Regions from separate parts of the Bradyrhizobium sp. Kon58 genome, predicted to be linked through region 2. Evidence: predicted binding sites of a transcription regulator. Region 2 holds the regulator's gene; each other region holds the start of a gene.
The links. Region 2 encodes PhoB, which activates phosphate uptake and scavenging genes when phosphate is short. Its sites were predicted from a motif close to TGTCATNNANCTGTCAT; they were not measured.

Region 1: a site for PhoB is predicted at 958-974, ahead of AC0L20_RS01320 (RNA degradosome polyphosphate kinase). Genes of this name have one in related genera too.
Region 3: a site for PhoB is predicted at 1,024-1,040, ahead of AC0L20_RS27615 (YdcH family protein). Genes of this name have one in related genera too.

What each region holds. Positions count from the first base shown of each region.
Region 1 covers NZ_JBVVOT010000001.1:258,038-260,300, forward strand. Annotated here, with positions in the region: gene AC0L20_RS01310 (CDP-alcohol phosphatidyltransferase family protein) at 1-148, shown strand, start outside; gene AC0L20_RS01315 (P-loop NTPase family protein) at 242-919, shown strand; gene AC0L20_RS01320 (RNA degradosome polyphosphate kinase) at 1,048-2,263, shown strand, end outside.
Region 2 covers NZ_JBVVOT010000016.1:23,823-26,085, reverse strand. Annotated here, with positions in the region: gene AC0L20_RS24130 (GcrA family cell cycle regulator) at 45-557, shown strand; gene phoB (phosphate regulon transcriptional regulator PhoB) at 767-1,474, opposite strand; gene phoU (phosphate signaling complex protein PhoU) at 1,497-2,213, opposite strand; gene pstB (phosphate ABC transporter ATP-binding protein PstB) at 2,224-2,263, opposite strand, start outside.
Region 3 covers NZ_JBVVOT010000020.1:108,967-111,229, reverse strand. Annotated here, with positions in the region: gene AC0L20_RS27620 (NAD(P)/FAD-dependent oxidoreductase) at 1-594, shown strand, start outside; gene AC0L20_RS27615 (YdcH family protein) at 760-939, opposite strand; gene AC0L20_RS27610 (YdcH family protein) at 1,267-1,473, shown strand; gene AC0L20_RS27605 (hypothetical protein) at 1,592-1,798, shown strand; gene AC0L20_RS27600 (hypothetical protein) at 1,821-2,072, shown strand; gene AC0L20_RS27595 (GGDEF domain-containing protein) at 2,073-2,263, opposite strand, start outside.

The sequences.
Region 1 (2,263 bases), on a different contig from region 2:
GCTGGTGCTGGCCGCCCTCGCCTTCGGCTTCAAAGCCGGTCCTTATGATATCATCCTGATGGGCCTCGTTACGGTCTTCACGCTCTCCTCCGTGTCGCTCTATCTCGTTGAGTGGTTGCGGCACATGAGCACGATCGAGGCCAAGTGAGTTGGGAAGCGGCCCCGTAAAAGGCCAACTCCCGCTCGATGAAGTCGCATCTCGTCAAACGAAGCCGGCACGCCGGCACGGAGCAAAGCAAGCGTGCCAGGCCGCGTCCATCCCCGACAATTGGCGTTTTCGCTTCCGCATGCGGAGAGCCTGAGCCGGGACAATTTCCTCGAAGGCCCCGTCAATGCCGCCGGTCTTGCGCTGGTCGACGCCTGGCCGGAATGGCCGAACCGGATCATGTGGCTGGCCGGCCCGGAAGGAAGCGGCAAGAGCCATCTCGCCGCGATCTGGGCCGAGGCTTCGGGCGCCCGCTCGACCACGGCCAATGGGCTGACCGCCGAAGCCGTCCCGGCTGCGCTCGCCACCGGCGCGCTGGTGGTCGAGGACCCCAAGGCCAGGGAATTCGACGAGCGCGCCCTGTTCCATCTGATGAATCTGGCCCGTGAGGACGGCGCCTTCGTCCTCTTCACCGGACGCGAGGCGCCCGCTTCTCTCGAGATCGAGCTTGCCGACCTGCGCTCGCGGCTCCGCGCCGTCCCCGTTATCTCGCTGCTGCCGCCTGACGACCAGCTCTTCCGCGGCCTGATCGTCAAATTCTGCGCCGACCGCCAGCTCGCGGTGGACGAGAGCGTGGTCAGCTACCTCGCCACTCGCCTGGAGCGGTCCTCGGCCGCCGCCCGACGGGCAGTCGACCTGCTGGACAGCGAGGCCCTGCGCCTCGGCCGTCCCGTCACAAGGGCCCTGGCGGCCGAGCTGCTCCGGGATGTCTGACCAAGGCGGCTTGACGCGGCCGGGCGGCGGAACATCAATGTCATCGAAACGTCATCGCTCTAACACATGCTCCCGCGGGTTTTGCGGCTAAGTCGCAAATTGGGGCGAACTGGATGGATCGACTTCTGATGGACTCTGCGCAAGCTGTTGAAATTAAAGAAAAAGCCCCGGAGGCCGAAGGCCCGCCGGCGATCGCATCGAGCCCCGAGCGGTTCATCAATCGCGAGCTCTCCTGGCTGCACTTCAACCGCCGCGTCCTGGAGGAATCGGTCAATCCCAGCCACCCCATGCTGGAGCGGGTACGATTCCTGTCGATTTCAGCGAATAACCTCGACGAGTTCTTCATGGTCCGCGTCGCCGGCATCAAGGCCCAGGTGCGCGAGGGCATTGCCGAGCGCAGCCCCGACGGTCTGACCCCGTCCGAGCAGCTCGCGCTCATCAACCGGACCGTCTCGCAGCTTGCCTCCGACCAGCAGGCAATCTGGCGCGACCTGCGCGGGACACTCGCCGACGAGGGCATCGTGCTGGTCGAGGGCAAGGAAGTCACCAAGGCGGAACGAACCTGGGTCGAGGACTACTTCCTCAGCAACGTGTTCCCGCTGCTGACTCCGCTCGCGATCGACCCGGCCCACCCCTTCCCGTTCATTCCGAGCCTCGGCTTCACCATCGCGCTCCAGCTCACGCGCGCCGCCGACGGCAAGCAGATGAACGCGCTGATCCGCATGCCCGGCAAGATCGACCGCTTCATTCGCCTGCCGGCCGAGGGCAAGGTCGTCCGGCTGATCTCGCTGGAGCAGGCCACCGCGCTGTTCATCAACCGCCTGTTCCCCGGCTACAATCTGCACGGCCAGGGCGCCTTCCGTGTCATCCGCGACTCCGAACTCGAAATCGAGGAAGAGGCCGAGGATCTCGTGCGCCTGTTCGAGACGGCGCTGAAGCGCCGCCGCCGCGGCTCGGTGATCCGGCTCGAGATCGACGCCAAGATGCCGGAACAGCTGCGCAGCTTCGTGCAGCATGCCCTGTCGACCGCGGACGACGAGGTGTTCCTGGTCGATGGCGTGCTCGCCATGAACGAGCTCTCGCAGCTCACCCGCCTCGACCGGCCCGACCTGGAATTCACCCCTTACGTGCCCCGCCATCCCGAGCGCGTCCGCGAGCAAGGCGGCGACATCTTCGCTGCGATCCGGCAGAAGGACCTCGTCGTCCATCACCCCTACGAATCCTTCGACGTCGTGGTGCAGTTTCTCCAGCAGGCGACGCGCGACCCCGACGTCGTCGCCATCAAGCAGACGCTCTACCGCACCTCCAGCAACTCACCGATCGTGCGCGCGCTCGTGGAAGCTG
Region 2 (2,263 bases):
GCGAGGCCCCAGGATGGCTGGCGCGCAGCGAGGGAAAGGGTGCAATGACGGTTTTGACCTGGTCCGATGATCGCGTCGAGCAGCTGAAAAAGCTCTGGGAGGCCGGACTTTCGGCCAGCCAGATCGCGGCGGAGCTCGGCAATGTGACCCGCAATGCCGTGATCGGCAAAGTGCACAGGCTCGGCCTTTCGGGCCGCGCCAAGAGCCCATCGTCGGCAGCGCCCCGGCCGCGCAAGGCGCGCCCCGCGCAGCACATGATGCGGGTGAGCCGCCCGATCTCGCGCGGCAACACCGCGCTGGCGCAGGCCTTCGAGGTCGAGGCTGAGCCGGATCCGGTCACCTACGACAACGTGGTGCCGATGAGCCAGCGGCTGTCGCTGCTGGAATTGAACGAGGCGACCTGCCATTGGCCGGTCGGCGATCCCTCGAGCCCGGACTTCTTCTTCTGCGGTGGACGGGCGTTGTCCGGCCTGCCCTACTGCGCCCAGCACTCGCGCGTTGCGTACCAGCCGGCGTCGGATCGGCGCCGCGCACCGGTGAAGCCGGGTCCGCGGTAAGCTAGCGCACGATCAGTCATCACGCGCGGCGCCTCAACAAATGCAGTGTCGTCCCGGCGAAGGCCGGGACCCATACTCCGAGCACTTAGTTGTTGTGCGAAAGGGTAACTCCGAGTCTTCGCCAAACCGCGCCCTGTGGTTATGGGTCCCGGCCTTCGCCGGGACGACATCGGACATGTCACGGCAGTTAGTAACCTAACCGCAGAAACCTACACCTGCTCCGCCTTCGCAAACCGATCATCCAGCGCGTAACCGGCGCCGCGGACGGTGCGGATCGGGTCCTGCTCGCGGCCGAGATTGAGCAACTTACGCAGGCGGCCGATATGCACGTCGACGGTACGCTCGTCGATATAGATGTCGCGGCCCCAGACGCTGTCGAGCAGCTGCTCGCGCGAGAACACCCGTCCCGGGTGCTCCAGGAAGAACTCCAGCAGGCGATATTCGGTCGGACCGAGATCGATCGGCCGGCCCGAGCGCGCCACGCGGCGCTTGTCGCGGTCGAGCTCGATGTCGCCAAAAGCAAGGACGGTGGCGAGCCGCTCGGGGCTTGCGCGCCGCAGCAGGCCTTTCACGCGCGCCAGCAGCTCCGGCACCGAGAACGGCTTGACGATGTAATCGTCGGCGCCGGTCGCAAGACCCCGCACCCGCTCGCTCTCCTCGCCGCGCGCGGTGAGCATGATGATCGGGAGCTGCTTGGTCTCGGGACGGGTGCGAAGCCGCCGGCACAATTCGATGCCTGACAGGCCCGGCAGCATCCAGTCGAGCACGATCAGATCGGGGATGTGCTCCTTGAGGCGGGTATCGGCGTCGTCGCCGCGCATCACCGTCTCGACGTCATAGCCGTCGCCTTCGAGGTTGTAGCGGAGAAGCTCGGTCAGGGCTTCCTCGTCCTCAACCACCATAATGCGTGCGCCCATCGGGTCGTCGCTCCTTAAGTCTTCAGGTGTTCGGTACCGTGTTGGCAAAGGTCGTCATGTCGCCCTTCGGCCGCTTGTCGGTGATCGCCTGGCCCTCGATCATGTAGAACACGGTCTCGGCGATGTTGGTGGCGTGGTCGCCGATCCGCTCGATGTTCTTGGCGCAGAACATCAAATGAATACAGAACGAGATGTTGCGCGGATCCTCCATCATGTAGGTCAGGAGCTCGCGGAACAGCGAGGTGCAGATGGCGTCGACTTCCTCGTCACCCTTCCACACTGCCATCGCCGCCGGCAAATCATGCGCGGCATAAGCGTCCAGCACCGACTTGACCTGCTGTTGCACGAGGTCGGTCATGTGCTCGAGGCCGCGGAACAGCTTGAGCGGATGGAAGTCCGTCTCCAGCGCCGCGACGCGCTTGCCCATGTTCTTGGCGAGGTCGCCGATGCGCTCGAGATCGGTCGCGACGCGCATGGCGCCGACGATCTCGCGCAGATCGACCGCCATCGGCTGGCGGCGGGCGATGGTGAGCACCGCGCGCTCCTCGATGCGCTTCTGCAGCGCGTCGAGCTCGGTGTCGATGGCGACGACACGCTGGCCGAGGGGGACGTCGCGGCGGATCAATGCGTCGACGGACTCGACGATCATGCGCTCGGCGATGCCGCCCATCTCGGCGACCAGGCGCGTGAGTTCCTGGAGGTCGGTGTCGAAGGCCTTTGCGGTATGTTCAGAACCCATGTCGCGTCTCCTAGCCGAACCGGCCGGTGATGTAATCCTGCGTGCGCCGG
Region 3 (2,263 bases), on a different contig from region 2:
CCGCTGATCCGTGCCAAGGCGACCGCTGGCGTGATCGAGATCGAGGCGGGCGGCGAAGCGCCGATGACGCTGCAATGCAGCCTCCTCGTCAACGCCGCCGGGCTCTCGGCGACCAATGTGGCGCGCAACATTGAGGGCATGCCGCTGGAACGGATCCCAACGGCCTACCTCGCCAAGGGAAACTACTTCAGCTGCAATGCCAGGGCGCCGTTCTCGCGCCTGATCTATCCGGTGCCCGAGCCCGGTGGGCTAGGGGTGCATCTGACGCTGGACATGGCCGGGCAGGCACGTTTCGGCCCCGACGTCGAGTGGATCGAGACGATCGATTATGAGGTCGACCCGTCACGCGCTGAGCGCTTCTACCCGGCCATTCGCAAATACTGGCCGACGCTGCCTGACGGTGCGCTCATGCCGAGCTATTCGGGCATCCGCCCGAAGATCGTGCCGCCGGCGGTGGCCACGCAGGATTTCTTGATGCAGGGCCCGCGCGATCACGGCGTCGACGGCCTGATCAATCTGTTCGGCATCGAGTCGCCCGGACTGACGTCATCGCTCGCGATCGCGGATCACGTCGCGGAGCTCGCAAACATCTAGTGGTTTAGAGCGAATTGGATTCCGGTTGCGCGTAAAGAACCGCGTCCAGACAAGAAGCTAGAGCCGCGCAATCCTTGCACGGTGCGCACCTTACAGCAGGGATGAGCGCAAAGGCTCTCATCCCTGCTTGAAGGGTGCGATCAACTCTACACTGTTACGGGGTTACTAGTGGAGCGTGTCGCCGTGCCTTAGACGCTCGATCTGGTCCTTGACCATCAACTTCCGGCGCTTCAACTCAACAATTTGCAGGTCGTCTGTTGAAAGGTGCACGAGAGCTTCGTGCAATTCGTTTTCGAGAGTTTTATGCTTCCGTTCCAATTCAACCAGATGTGCCTGAATTGTCATTCGAAACCTCCTCGGTAGGGGTGAACCTTGGATTCGACCGGACGACGAAGTGTACATCACCGATTCGTTCTGTCGATGGGTATCCGTCGTCGCACTGTCATTTTTGAAAATTCATATGTAACGAAGCGTGAGTAAGGGAACCACGCGGGAAAAATCCGTGATATCAATGCGCTTGCGCAACGTCGGAGCGACCGCAGAAATATCCCGCGGGAGATCGACGCGGGACAGCCCGAGATCGCTTGCGATCACGGCGCGCAAGGACGATAGTTTCCACAGGGCATCCACAGCCTTAATCTCACGCCTATCGGTTTTTCGGCCACCGCAGACATGACCAATGAAGATGCGCGCGAACTCGAATCCGAGCTCGCCCGGTTGCACCAGGAACACCGAGATCTTGATGCGGCGATCGATGCACTGCATCAATCGCCCGCCCCCGACCTGTTGCGGTTACAGCGGTTGAAGAAACGCAAGCTGTTGTTGCGTGACCGTATCGCGTTCATCGAAGACCAGATCACGCCCGATATCATCGCCTGATCCACAGGAGGACAGCTCACGGCGACCCGCCGCATGTGAATCCGCTTGACTCGAAAGGAACAAAATAAGAACATTTGGGCACCAACGCCCCCGGGAAAACCGTCCAAGGAAAACGCAGATGTCGGCAGCCGCCCTTCTCGACAACGGCCATTATGAACAAGCCTGTGATCAGGCGATCGCGATGTGCGACGGCAATCTGCGCAGCACCATCAAGGCGCTGATCATGGCCAATGAATATCTGGAGGCCGAGCTGGAGGAATTGCAGGCGGCGGTTTCCGCAGGTTGCATTCCGGAGACCTCGCGCAGCAAGAGCAGCGCCGCCTGACTGTCAGCTATCGGAGCCGACCATGTCCGATGTCACCTATTACGTTGCATTACCTTTCCTGACCGACGAGGACGGCTCGCCGGTCGCAGGTGCGGCCGAGGAATGCCAGAGCGCGGCGGCCGCGTTACGGCGCGCCGAGATCATGTCGCACGGCGCCGGCCACACCGGCGCCGTCGCGTTCAGCCGCAGCGGCGATCCCATGACCGGCGAATTTGGCGACGCCAAACTGCTCCGCAGCTTCGGCAACGTACCGAAAGACCTCGGCACACTTTAACTAGCTGCTGACGAGCCTGATGCGCGGCTCGTGCCGCCGGTGCGCCTTGCGCACATACATGGCGGCATCGGCCTCCTCCAGGGCCCGCGTGGCGTCGGACTGCACTCCAAGCAGGGCGACGCCGGCGGAAGCGCCAGCGCTCACGTGCTGGCCGCGAAAGACAAAGGACAATTCGTCGACGGCCTGCTCGA